3 regions of the Acholeplasma sp. ORD1043 genome follow, and region 1 is predicted to be linked to each of the others. Evidence: riboswitches for the same ligand, from Rfam matches in the RefSeq annotation. Region 1 holds a riboswitch; each other region holds the start of a gene.

The links. A riboswitch is a leader RNA that binds a small molecule or an ion and turns the genes downstream of it on or off. The one in region 1 is predicted to bind cyclic di-GMP.
Region 2: it holds a riboswitch for cyclic di-GMP, as region 1 does, so the genes downstream of both, PG914_RS02435 (InlB B-repeat-containing protein) here and PG914_RS01275 (hypothetical protein) in region 1, are expected to answer to the same signal.
Region 3: it holds a riboswitch for cyclic di-GMP, as region 1 does, so the genes downstream of both, PG914_RS05255 (hypothetical protein) here and PG914_RS01275 (hypothetical protein) in region 1, are expected to answer to the same signal.

The regions. Positions count from the first base shown of each region.
Region 1 is NZ_JAQLOJ010000002.1:31,754-35,349, forward strand. Features, by position in the region: gene PG914_RS01270 (hypothetical protein) at 1-1,222, opposite strand, end outside; gene PG914_RS01275 (hypothetical protein) at 1,234-1,848, opposite strand; cyclic di-GMP riboswitch class I at 1,864-1,945, opposite strand; gene PG914_RS01280 (signal peptidase I) at 1,938-2,537, opposite strand; gene PG914_RS01285 (DUF2357 domain-containing protein) at 2,534-3,596, opposite strand, start outside.
Region 2 is NZ_JAQLOJ010000004.1:60,042-63,637, reverse strand. Features, by position in the region: gene PG914_RS02435 (InlB B-repeat-containing protein) at 1-1,736, opposite strand, end outside; cyclic di-GMP riboswitch class I at 1,829-1,904, opposite strand; gene PG914_RS02430 (GyrI-like domain-containing protein) at 2,250-2,891, opposite strand; gene PG914_RS02425 (metallophosphoesterase) at 2,891-3,592, opposite strand.
Region 3 is NZ_JAQLOJ010000012.1:4,364-7,959, forward strand. Features, by position in the region: gene PG914_RS05240 (peptidylprolyl isomerase) at 1-141, shown strand, start outside; gene PG914_RS05245 (PfkB family carbohydrate kinase) at 138-1,016, shown strand; partial or broken gene PG914_RS05250 (pseudouridine-5'-phosphate glycosidase) at 1,018-1,937, shown strand; cyclic di-GMP riboswitch class I at 2,027-2,107, shown strand; gene PG914_RS05255 (hypothetical protein) at 2,165-2,680, shown strand; gene PG914_RS05260 (hypothetical protein) at 2,723-3,313, shown strand; gene PG914_RS05265 (S24/S26 family peptidase) at 3,427-3,596, shown strand, end outside.

The DNA of each region.
Region 1 (3,596 bases):
TATTACCGCTACTATAGGCTCTATCTAATCTTTCCCATGCCCATGCTTCAGTAATTGCAGCACTGTTATTGGTCTTAGAAATATAGAATGCACCGTTATAGAATACAACTGTACCTGCAGGATACATTGTACCTGATTCATAATAAGGAGATAATTTTCTCCAGTCCCATCCTAATTGATCTGGATGAATGTTAGTGTTTGAACGAGATGCAGAATAATAACCAGCATTTACGCCACCACCATCATCATCACGGTAATAGACAATCGCATCTTTAGGATAAGTTACGCCCGGTTGCCAAACAGCAATCATAGTTGGTGAGAAAATAATATCTTCATAACCCCAGTTACCTTGGTTACCATAAAGAATTGTAATTGTAATATTATTTCCTGATCTTGTTACATTAAAGTCTAAATGATTCACTAAATTAATTGAAACTGTATAAGTTCCCGCTTGGAAACTCATTTGACGAGTCATCGATGTTCTATTATGCCAAATATATACATAGTGATAGTTCGCATTCTTAAATTCAATGTAAACACCACGGCCATACATCGCATTAGATACACCACTGAAGACCACATTTATGTTTTGATTATTCGCATTACTTGAGAATGTGAATGTTTTAGTCTTATGATTTTCAGTATCCCAAATATCTTCTCTATTGGCTTGTACAGCAGAAATAATTACAGATAATCTAACTGTCGTATTGGCAGATAAGTTATCGGTGTTAACATTCGCTGATGTAATAAATGAAATAACGTCACTACCATCTTTTAAGATTATTTCGCTATAGTAGAAATAACCTGCTGAATCGATTTTTTCTCTATAGCTTGTTGCGTAATTCCAAGTAAAAACATTTGGTCTTGTGATTGAAACACCACTAGAGTTTGTCCAATATTCAACAAGTTTTAATCTTACTTTAATGTTCTTAAATGCTTCAACTGCAACAGATACAGAAAGTGGCATCACACCACCTGTGGTTGCACTTGAAATTTGTGTGTTTGTGAAGTTAATTGTATAGTCGGTTGAATTATATTGTGCATGGAGTGAGTTTAGTGAAGTTGTACCTAATTTCATTTCAGTACTTGCAGAAAACATTTCTTTTGTACTTACGTTTAAGTCAATGCCTGAAGATGGTTTAGTAACCCAAGCATAAATACCTATCGCGGTCGATAAGGTAACTATGACTGATAAAATTAGGATTACTAATTTTCTAAACATTTAATAACTCCTTAGGCAATTAAGTTAATTGTCATACGATAAACTATAGAATGATAAATATTTTTTTGTGCAAGTGGTAAGCCATCATAATAACCCCAGATGATGACATAGACTGCTTTTGTAGTGTTTGCTGGAATTGTTACCCCAATCGCATTATGAGCTTGCATTGCAGCAAACATATTAGATGATTGTTGTAACTCCCACATTTTAGCAGTTACCGATAATGGATTATCTATAATTAAGTATTTAAATGCTCCATTTACACCTGCATAAATTCCATATTCTGGTGCAGCATTTGCATTTAAACCTACTTTAGCTTGCATTGGGTTACTTCCTGTGTTTTCAAGGTTTAATTCTAGAATTGAACCTAATCCATAGAAATCAAATCCAACAGTATGGAAATCAGCCTCTGTAATATATACAAGGTCACGAACGCGATCACCTAGGAAGATTTCTGATTGGTCAATTTGAATATCCAATGTCATATCAGAACGCATACCACCAGTGAATTCACCGACTTTAGCACCATCTGATGTCACAAACCAAGCAAAAACGCCAGTTGCCATCGAAGCAACCGAGATCATTATGAAGAATATTAAGATGAAAAACTTTCTTAATTGTTTCATAAACTTCCCTTTTACTGATGCAACTGGCTATCTTATTTATATTTAAGACCCTATAGCTTTGCGTCCTTAGGTTGCCCTAAGTTTGCCTTTTAATCTTGTTTGTTTTCATTTGATTGTTCTAATTCTTTTTGTACTTCTTCTTTCAACTTTTCTAAATCACTTTCGTGTTCTAGTTTTTGTTGAGCTAACTTTTGTTTGATAACACTAACGACTTGCATAATAAATACAATTCCAATTAATATCACGCTAAGTCCAATTAATGTCGCACGGTTATCAATGATTAGATATCCTAATTCATGACCACCATACCATGTTACTTTTCCTTGGATGCGATCAAGAGTGATATAACCTTCCCTAATCACATCTGAAAATTCATTATTTATACCTTTTGTTTCAAATCCAAAACTTGTTTCTGCTATGATTTGGTGCACAACTGTTATACCTTCTACCGATGTATAAGCGATCACATCACCAATTTCATAAGTTGCTTGTTCTTGGATAATGACAAAGTCACCTGGAACAATCATAGGCGTCATGGACTGTGTCTCTACAACACCATATCCATAACCCATAATTTTTATTGGTTTCTTATTCACAAAACTTACCACTGATAATACAACAAATATCAGTGTGAATAAGATAATGATACTGATTAAGATGGTCCCAATGATGTTTAAGGTTTTTTTCATTTCATCTTACCTTTTTTAAGTGCTTCTATTGCTTTTTGATGAGATGTTTTAATCTTTTCACGTTGAGCTTTAACATATGCTTGTTGTTTAGCTTTTTCACGTGCGCGTTGTTTATCAAGTTTAGCCTTAGCTAAATCTCTTTCTTTAATTAGGCGCTCACGTTCACGCTGTGCCTTAAGTCTTTGAGCCTCAGCAATACGTTTGGCTTCTTTTTGATATGCATCCTTATATTTCTTTCTCATTGCAGTTAAGGATTCGTTATTCTTAGCAGCTTGTAATCTTAAATCTTCTAACATCTTTTTACGTTCAAGTTTAAGATATTGAGTATGTGCTTTTTTAACTTTTTGTGCTTCCTTCTTTAAGAAGTCTGCATTTTCTTCTTGAACCCATTTGAAGAAATTCTTTTGATAGTTAAGCGTTGCTTGATACCATTTCTTCTCTAATGCAATTGCTTGCTTATAATCCGCTTCTTTAAGTTCTCTCACTAATTGAGCGATTTTGAACTTTTGGTCAGCTGACTCTAAATCTTCTTTTGGATTCGTATGTTGAATCAGTTTTGCAAACACATCATCATCTGCATCCACTTCAAAGTAAGATTTATATAAACTGTTTGTAATCTCAATAGTATCCTTCATTGCTTTCTTTAAAGCAACTTCATACTTTGGTTCTGATTCCATGTATTGATCAATGACTTTTTTAAAGATTTGTTTGTTTTTATTTAAATAAAACTCGTTAATCTTTGTATCTTCTAATTGATACTCTTTAGGGTCAATGATTAAATCTTCTGGATTGATTTTTAATGATTCAGCTTTTTTAAGTCTGAATTTTCGCATTTCAAGCTTTTGACCAGATTCTCTAAACTTATCATGGTACATAAGTGTTGCAAAAGCAAATAATGAATTTTGGTTTAAATGTTTACGATATGCTTCTGAGAATCTCTTTTGTTTTTCATCTCTGATCAATTCAAAACCTAAGCTATTATATTGATCTAGGTATTGCCATAAGAGATAACAGTTTTTATAATCAACGTTTTTAAGAATGATTTGTGTCTTTAAAATT
Region 2 (3,596 bases), on a different contig from region 1:
TTTAAAATTGAATTATAGTGATAAGTGGATGATGTACTTCTTTGGTATAACATTGAACCACCAGCAATACCACCTGCACTATTTAAAGATAAAATTTCTCCATGATTATATGTGTTTTGAATCGTACCTTCATATAAATAACCTACAATTCCACCTGAATATTGAACAGATGCATAAACTTTTGCATTATTAAATGATGTTTGAATATTACCTAATTGGTTACGTCCAACAACACCACCAACTTGAGTAGTTCCAGTAATTGTAGCAGAGTTATAAACATTTTCAATTAAGCCTGATTCTTTATAACCAACAACACCACCTACATACTGTGTACCAGTAACTTGTCCTGTAACATATAAGTTTTTAATTGTACCTTTACCAAAATAACCAAATAATCCAACATAAGTTGTATCTTCAATTGAAATATTGAAATTAGCAAAGTTACCATCAAATGAACCATAAAATGGGAATCCTGTTGTACCAATAGGTGTTGTTTCACCAAGATTAAAAACAGTTCTACCTTCTTGAACTTTAAAATGGAATCCTTCAAAAGTATTCCCAGCTAAAATTTTTGATTTTAATGTTTGAATATCCGTATTTGTTCTAATTAAGAATGGTCTTGTTGGAGTTCCTAAACCATTTGAAATATCTGTTGTTACATTATCAATGGATCTTGCAACAATATCTGTGTTTGCATGTTCTTTGAAGTATGCAAGTTCAGGGTAATATCCATAGTTGGTACCAATATTTGTAAAAACAAATGTTGATGTTAATTTAGTTGACATACCACTCATTAACACTTCACTGTTTAATGCATATTGAGTAGTTGATAAACTAGAAGGTTTCTTATAACCAGATGTTTGGTCATACATTGCATTGACTGAAATATCATAATAAATGTTTGTACGTGCATTGGCATTACCATTATATAAAGATGGGTTATCATAACCAATTGCCCCACCAACGTTGCTTCCTGCTACTTCGACAGTACCTGCACTATAAACATTTGAAATTGAATTGTAATGATAAGTGGATGATGTACTTCTTTGATATAGCATTGAATAACCAACCAAACCACCACCACTCGACTGTGCTTTAATCTTACCTAAATTATATGAAGAAACTAAATTTCCTTCACGAAGATATCCAATAATACCACCAATTTGTGCATTACCTTCAACACTAGCAGTTGAATAAACATTACGCACATCACCTTTGTTTAAGTAACCAACAATACCACCGACGTTATTTTGACCTTTGACATAACCTGAAACAGAGAGATTTTCAATTGTTCCACTTTGTACAAAACCAAAAAGACCGACATAGTCAGTTGTAGCTCTATTTAAATTTAATTGAAAGTTAACTCCGTAGCCGTCAAACGTACCTGAGAAAGGTCTTGTGTTTGAACCGATTGGAATGTAATCATCACCTAATGTAATTTCACTTACATTTGCAGCAACAATGAATACTTTCCCAGAAAACGTATTTCCATTTGCTACTTCAGTTGCAAGACGCTTCATATCTGCTGCGTTTGCTATAACATATGGATCTGCTTCCGTCCCTGCTTGTGATAAAAACACACTTGCAGTTGCTGGTGGTCGATAACTTATATGTTCAGCTGCATCACGTTCTATATTCTCGATGTCTGTGTTGAAATGCATGATTGTGAGTACAGTACTGATTGTTAAAATTACTAAAACTAAGGCTAGTAATAGTTTTCGAATTCTAACTTTCACAATGCCAACTCCTCATCAAAGCTGGGGTCAAGTAAAATAAAAGGCTTTTTGCCGCAGCAAATAGCCTCATTAATATGAGTATAAACGCTTTTAGCGGCAACTGGCTACCATTTTACAGGTCCTATAGCTTTGCGTCCTTAAGTTTCCTTAAGTTTGCCAAGATTTAATTTCATTCACAAGTATAACAAGTTATAAACCTTATTGCAAGTAAAGTTATAATTCGAACGGCTTTGTGAGGCTATTCTTACTAAATTTAAACTTTTACTTACTCCTGCTATACCCGTCCATTATACACATATGTTTCGGTTTAGTAATATTTTAGGATCTATTATGGATAATTTTGGTAAACTTTATCAAAATATAATAAAAATCCCAAAATAATATTGCATATAATGGGATTTTTTACATTCTTTTATAAAATATAACAATTTTAAAATGAATTATTGAATTCTGATTGTTTGGGTCCAAAAAAAATCATTAATATAATTTTTTACATCTAAATTTCAAAAAAATCTATATTAATTTAGTGTTTTTTATTGGATGTCTTATAATCGTCTTTAAACTTACACTGTCAGTTTTTCTAGGATCTGAGATATAAATTTCATGATGAAACCTCGTATCTGATATGTCTAAAGCATATCCATTTTGAATTATAAACTCATGCATCAACTCAACAGATTTTACTTCTTCTTGATATGGTCCAATGTGCATCATTTGCACACAAAGTCCCTCATCATAGGTAAAGAACTTAACCTTACTGTAATCCTTTTTCTTCTTTTTACTTATTGTATCTATTGCCCACAAGACATGTTCTTCTTTAATAAAGTCTGGTAACCTTAACAAAGAGATAAATTGAAATTCATCATATCTATCATAGTCAACACCTTTTAATCCCTCAATCCACCAGAATCCTTCAAGTTGTGGTACAACATATTCTTTAAAATCCGGTATTATATATGAAGTTTTGTAGCTCATCTTTAATGTATATGCCACGCCATACAAAAATTCTATTGCTTGACTATACTCACCATCTTCTAAATTTGGGTTCCCCTTCCCTCTAACTGCAAGAAAATTAGCTTTCCCAATATTTATAATACTTGGTGTTGTTTTCGGATTGTATTCATCCTTATATATTTTCTTAAAATCAATCATCATTATAACCCCTCTTTTAACTCAATGCCATCTTCGCTAAAGACTAAAACATTTACTATTTTAGTAATGATTGTTTTAGCATCAATTCCAATAAATCCTTTTTTTCTAAATGGTTCACTAGATTCAATACCAAGCTCGTAATAGTTTAATGGTTGAACATGAAAGTGTCCAAAAACATAAGTTTTATCTTTTGGATCAAAGTTTTTAATAAAGTAAGGTGTTTCTGCAAAGTTATAAATATACCAACCATTCACATTATCAAAAGTGTAACCAGCATGAATGAATTCATAATTACCTAGTTCAAACTTAGGTATCATACTTTCTAAAAACCCAATTAACCAAGGATATCTTTGATTAATTGAATCTCTCATTAATTCAATGGTATTGACATTAGAATCTGAAAGTTCTCTTAAGGTATTACCTAGTCCATTGTATTTAATATTGAAGATACCATCACTTACACCTTTTAAAAAATCAAGCAGAAAATCATCATGATTACCCCTAATCATAATGAGTCTATTTTGTTTTTGAAAATATCTTAAAAAGCCAAGTACATCTTTATTTTCTATTCCTCGATCAAAATTATCACCTAACGATAATAAAATATGATCTGGATTTTCCAAATCAAAACCTTTTTTCTCTAGTGCATCGACTAAAGGTTTTAAATTCCCATGGATATCAGAAAAGACGAAATAGTATTTCAATATC
Region 3 (3,596 bases), on a different contig from region 1:
GTAATTGAAGGGTTAGAGGTAGTTGATAAAATTGCTACAACTCAAACCAACCATATGGATATGCCATTAACTCCAGTCGTTATCGAAAGCTTTACTATACTTGAAAATACATTTAATTTAAAACCAGTTGATTACATATGAAAAAAATTGTAGTTATTGGTGCTACTTCTATTGATTATTTAGCAAGTATGCACCAACCAATGGTAATGCATGATTCTAATCCCGGTAATATATATAAATCTTGGGGTGGGGTTGCAAGAAACATTGCTGAAAATTTAGCCAGATTGGAACTTGAACCGACCCTAATTACAGTACTTGGGGAAGATGCTCAAGATTTTCTGAACATGGCACGCGATATAAAGTTAAAGGTTTTATATCAAACTGTAAAACAAACTCCAAGTTACGTAGCAATTCATGATGATAAAGGTAATCTATTCACTGCGGTTAGTTCAATGGATCAACTTAAAAAACTTACACCTCAAGTGATTAGACGATATCAAGATCATATAGAAAAAGCGGATATTGTTGTATTAGATGCTAATCTAACTGAAGATACGATTGAATATATTTTTAAAACATTTAATAAAGCATTCTATGTTGACTTAGTAAGTAGCGCTAAAGCCGCTAAATTCATTCCTTATCTTCAAAAAATCCACACCATCAAAATTAATACTAATGAAGGAAAGATGATTACTGTATTTGATGACCCAATTCAAATTGGTCAAATTTTATTAAATAAAGGTATCCATAATATATTCTTAACTTTAGGAAAAAATGGTGTATATCAATTTACTCCAGAGTTTATTAATTTTTACCAAAAGTCATTTGATGGAGTGATCATTAATGACACTGGCGCAAGAGATGGATTCTTTGCAGGAACAATTTTTGCTGAAATAAATAATTTAGAACCACTAAAAACGGGAACAATTCTTTCACATTTTACACTTCAATCTATCGATGCTGTATATAAGAAATTAAAAGTGAACCAACTTGTTTCAATGGTGAAGGAGAAATAACATGAATCAATTTATCGATATTGCACCAAATGTATTAGACGCATTAAAAAAAATCAACCAGTTGTTGCTTTAGAGTCAACAATCATTTCACATGGGATGCCATATCCAAGAAATGTTGAAGTGGGTATGACGTTAGAAAAAATTATTAAAAATGCTGGTGCAACACCTGCAACAATTGCTATTTTAGATGGCAGAATTAAAGTAGGTCTATCACCTGATGAACTAACTAAATTAGGGTCAGTAGGTAACATTATGAAAGTTTCAAAACGCGATATACCTTATTGTATTACAAAAGGTTATAATGGAGCTACGACCGTATCTGCAACTATTTTAATCGCAGCAATGACTGGAATTAAAGTGTTTGCTACTGGTGGTATTGGTGGTGTTCACAGAAATGGTCAAGATACGTTTGATATTTCAAGAGATTTAGAAGAGTTAGCAAATGAAAATGTCTGTGTTGTTTCAGCAGGATGTAATTCAATTTTAGATATAGGTTTAACACTTGAGTACCTAGAAACAAAAGGCGTGCCTGTAGTTGGTTTTGGTACCGATGAATTCCCTGCATTTTACACTAAAAAATCTGGTTTTAGACTGGAATATCAATTAAACAAACCTTCAGAAATTGCTAAATTGTTACAAACCAAATGGACACTTCCGCTCCAAGGTGGTGTGCTTGTTGCGAATCCAATACCTAATCAATTTTCATTGGATGAAGCATTTATTAATTCTGAAATTGAGAAAGCATTAGCATCCGCTGAGAAAAATAATATCAAAGGCAAAGCAATCACTCCTTACTTACTTGCAAGCATTGAAAAATCAACTAAGGGTATTAGCTTAGATTCAAATATTCAACTTGTTTATAACAATGCTAAACTCGGTGCAGAAATAGCAATTGAACTTTCAAAACTTAATAATTTATAGCATATTCGGTACTTTGTCTCATTAAATATCCATTTTGTTTGCATATAAAACTATTTTTTATTATAATAATAGCAGTCATAAATTTAAGCATATTGTATCGGCAAACTTAAGGTAACTTAAGGACGCAAAGCTATAGGGCCATAACATTAACGTGGCAGCCAGTTGCAAATCACTTTTCGTGATTTCAATGGCTGCTTTTTATTTGTCATGGCTATTGGGGGATATGTATGACTAAAAGGTTAAGTACTGCACTTCTTGTGGTCCTAGCTATTGCTATAATGTACACTATTTCAATTTCGTTTTCATATTGGGCAGCGATTGAAAGATATGTTGATGTGTATATTGTTATTGACACGATTCATGAAGCTGAACTGACAGTGGATTTAAAAGAAGATAAATCTAATATCAATAAAAAATTAGTTCCAGCTGGTTATGTTTACTCAAGTGATGAAGTGGACGAAATTATCTTCACCTTTGAACTAGATATTAATGGCGAGGAATTACAACCCGGCATAGAACTTAATGTAACCATCCAAGTCAAAAATATATTAATTAATGGTGATCCTACCTACAGTTATTTAGTAGAGATCATTCTACCAAATGAAGGTAATCTCTTGATTGGAAACGATTCATTACTTGTAGTTGTTAAGGTTAGATTAACTGAACCAGAGACAAGAGAGATTGCTGAAGCAATTAGGGGTAAAAATATAACCTTTGATTTGCTATTTAACGTTGTTTCTTAAAAGTTTAAAAAAACTTAAGGATTAAAAAGGGAGAGTACAAATATGAAAAAGAATCAAAAATTAATGCTTATTGCATTATTCTTATTGGCAGTGGTATCAATCGGGATATCATATGCATTCTGGGCGAGTATCAATTTAGAAGCTGAAGAATCAGGGGAAATCACAATTGGTACAGGTTTAGTTGTTGAAGTATCTGCTTCTACTGCTGATGTTACTGATGGTGTTTTAGTACCTGCAGGTCAAGCTGAATTCTCATTAGAAGATGACGCTGTTGAATACATTATCTTCACATTCTCAATCGTATGGGAGTCAAACGATTTAGATAGTGAAGCAACTGGTACACTTGAAGTTGATTTTGAAAATGTTTCCTTTGGTGTTGTTAATGAATTAGTGAGTTACTTAAATCTTACTTACCAAATCGGTGGTACTGTGGTAAATGGTGTATTCCAAGCTGATGGTAGTGATGTGATTGAAGTTAATGGTGATGCAGTTACTGTTTATGTAAAAGTGACCTTAACTGAACCAGTTGAAATTGAAGATGAAATTACTGCTGAAGAAGCTCAAGAAGTTGCCGAAGCTATGTTTGGTGCAACCGCTACATTTGATGTCTTATTTACAGTTATCGAAGACTAATATCTAAATTAAAATAAACTAAAAAGTGGTCACAAGACCACTTTTTCGTAACATAATCTAATTTATGTTACAATAATCTTAGGATAAGATTACGTTTTTATAGGGGTATAAATATGGCGGATAAGTTTGATTCAAATAAATTAATTAGTATCATATTGTATAGTGTTATCGGACTTTTAGGTTTGTTTATTCTATCATTTATTTATTTACCAACAGTGACATCCACATTATTTGGAGTTGCAGTTTATGGTGGATTTTCAGGAGTTGACTCATCGCTTAATCA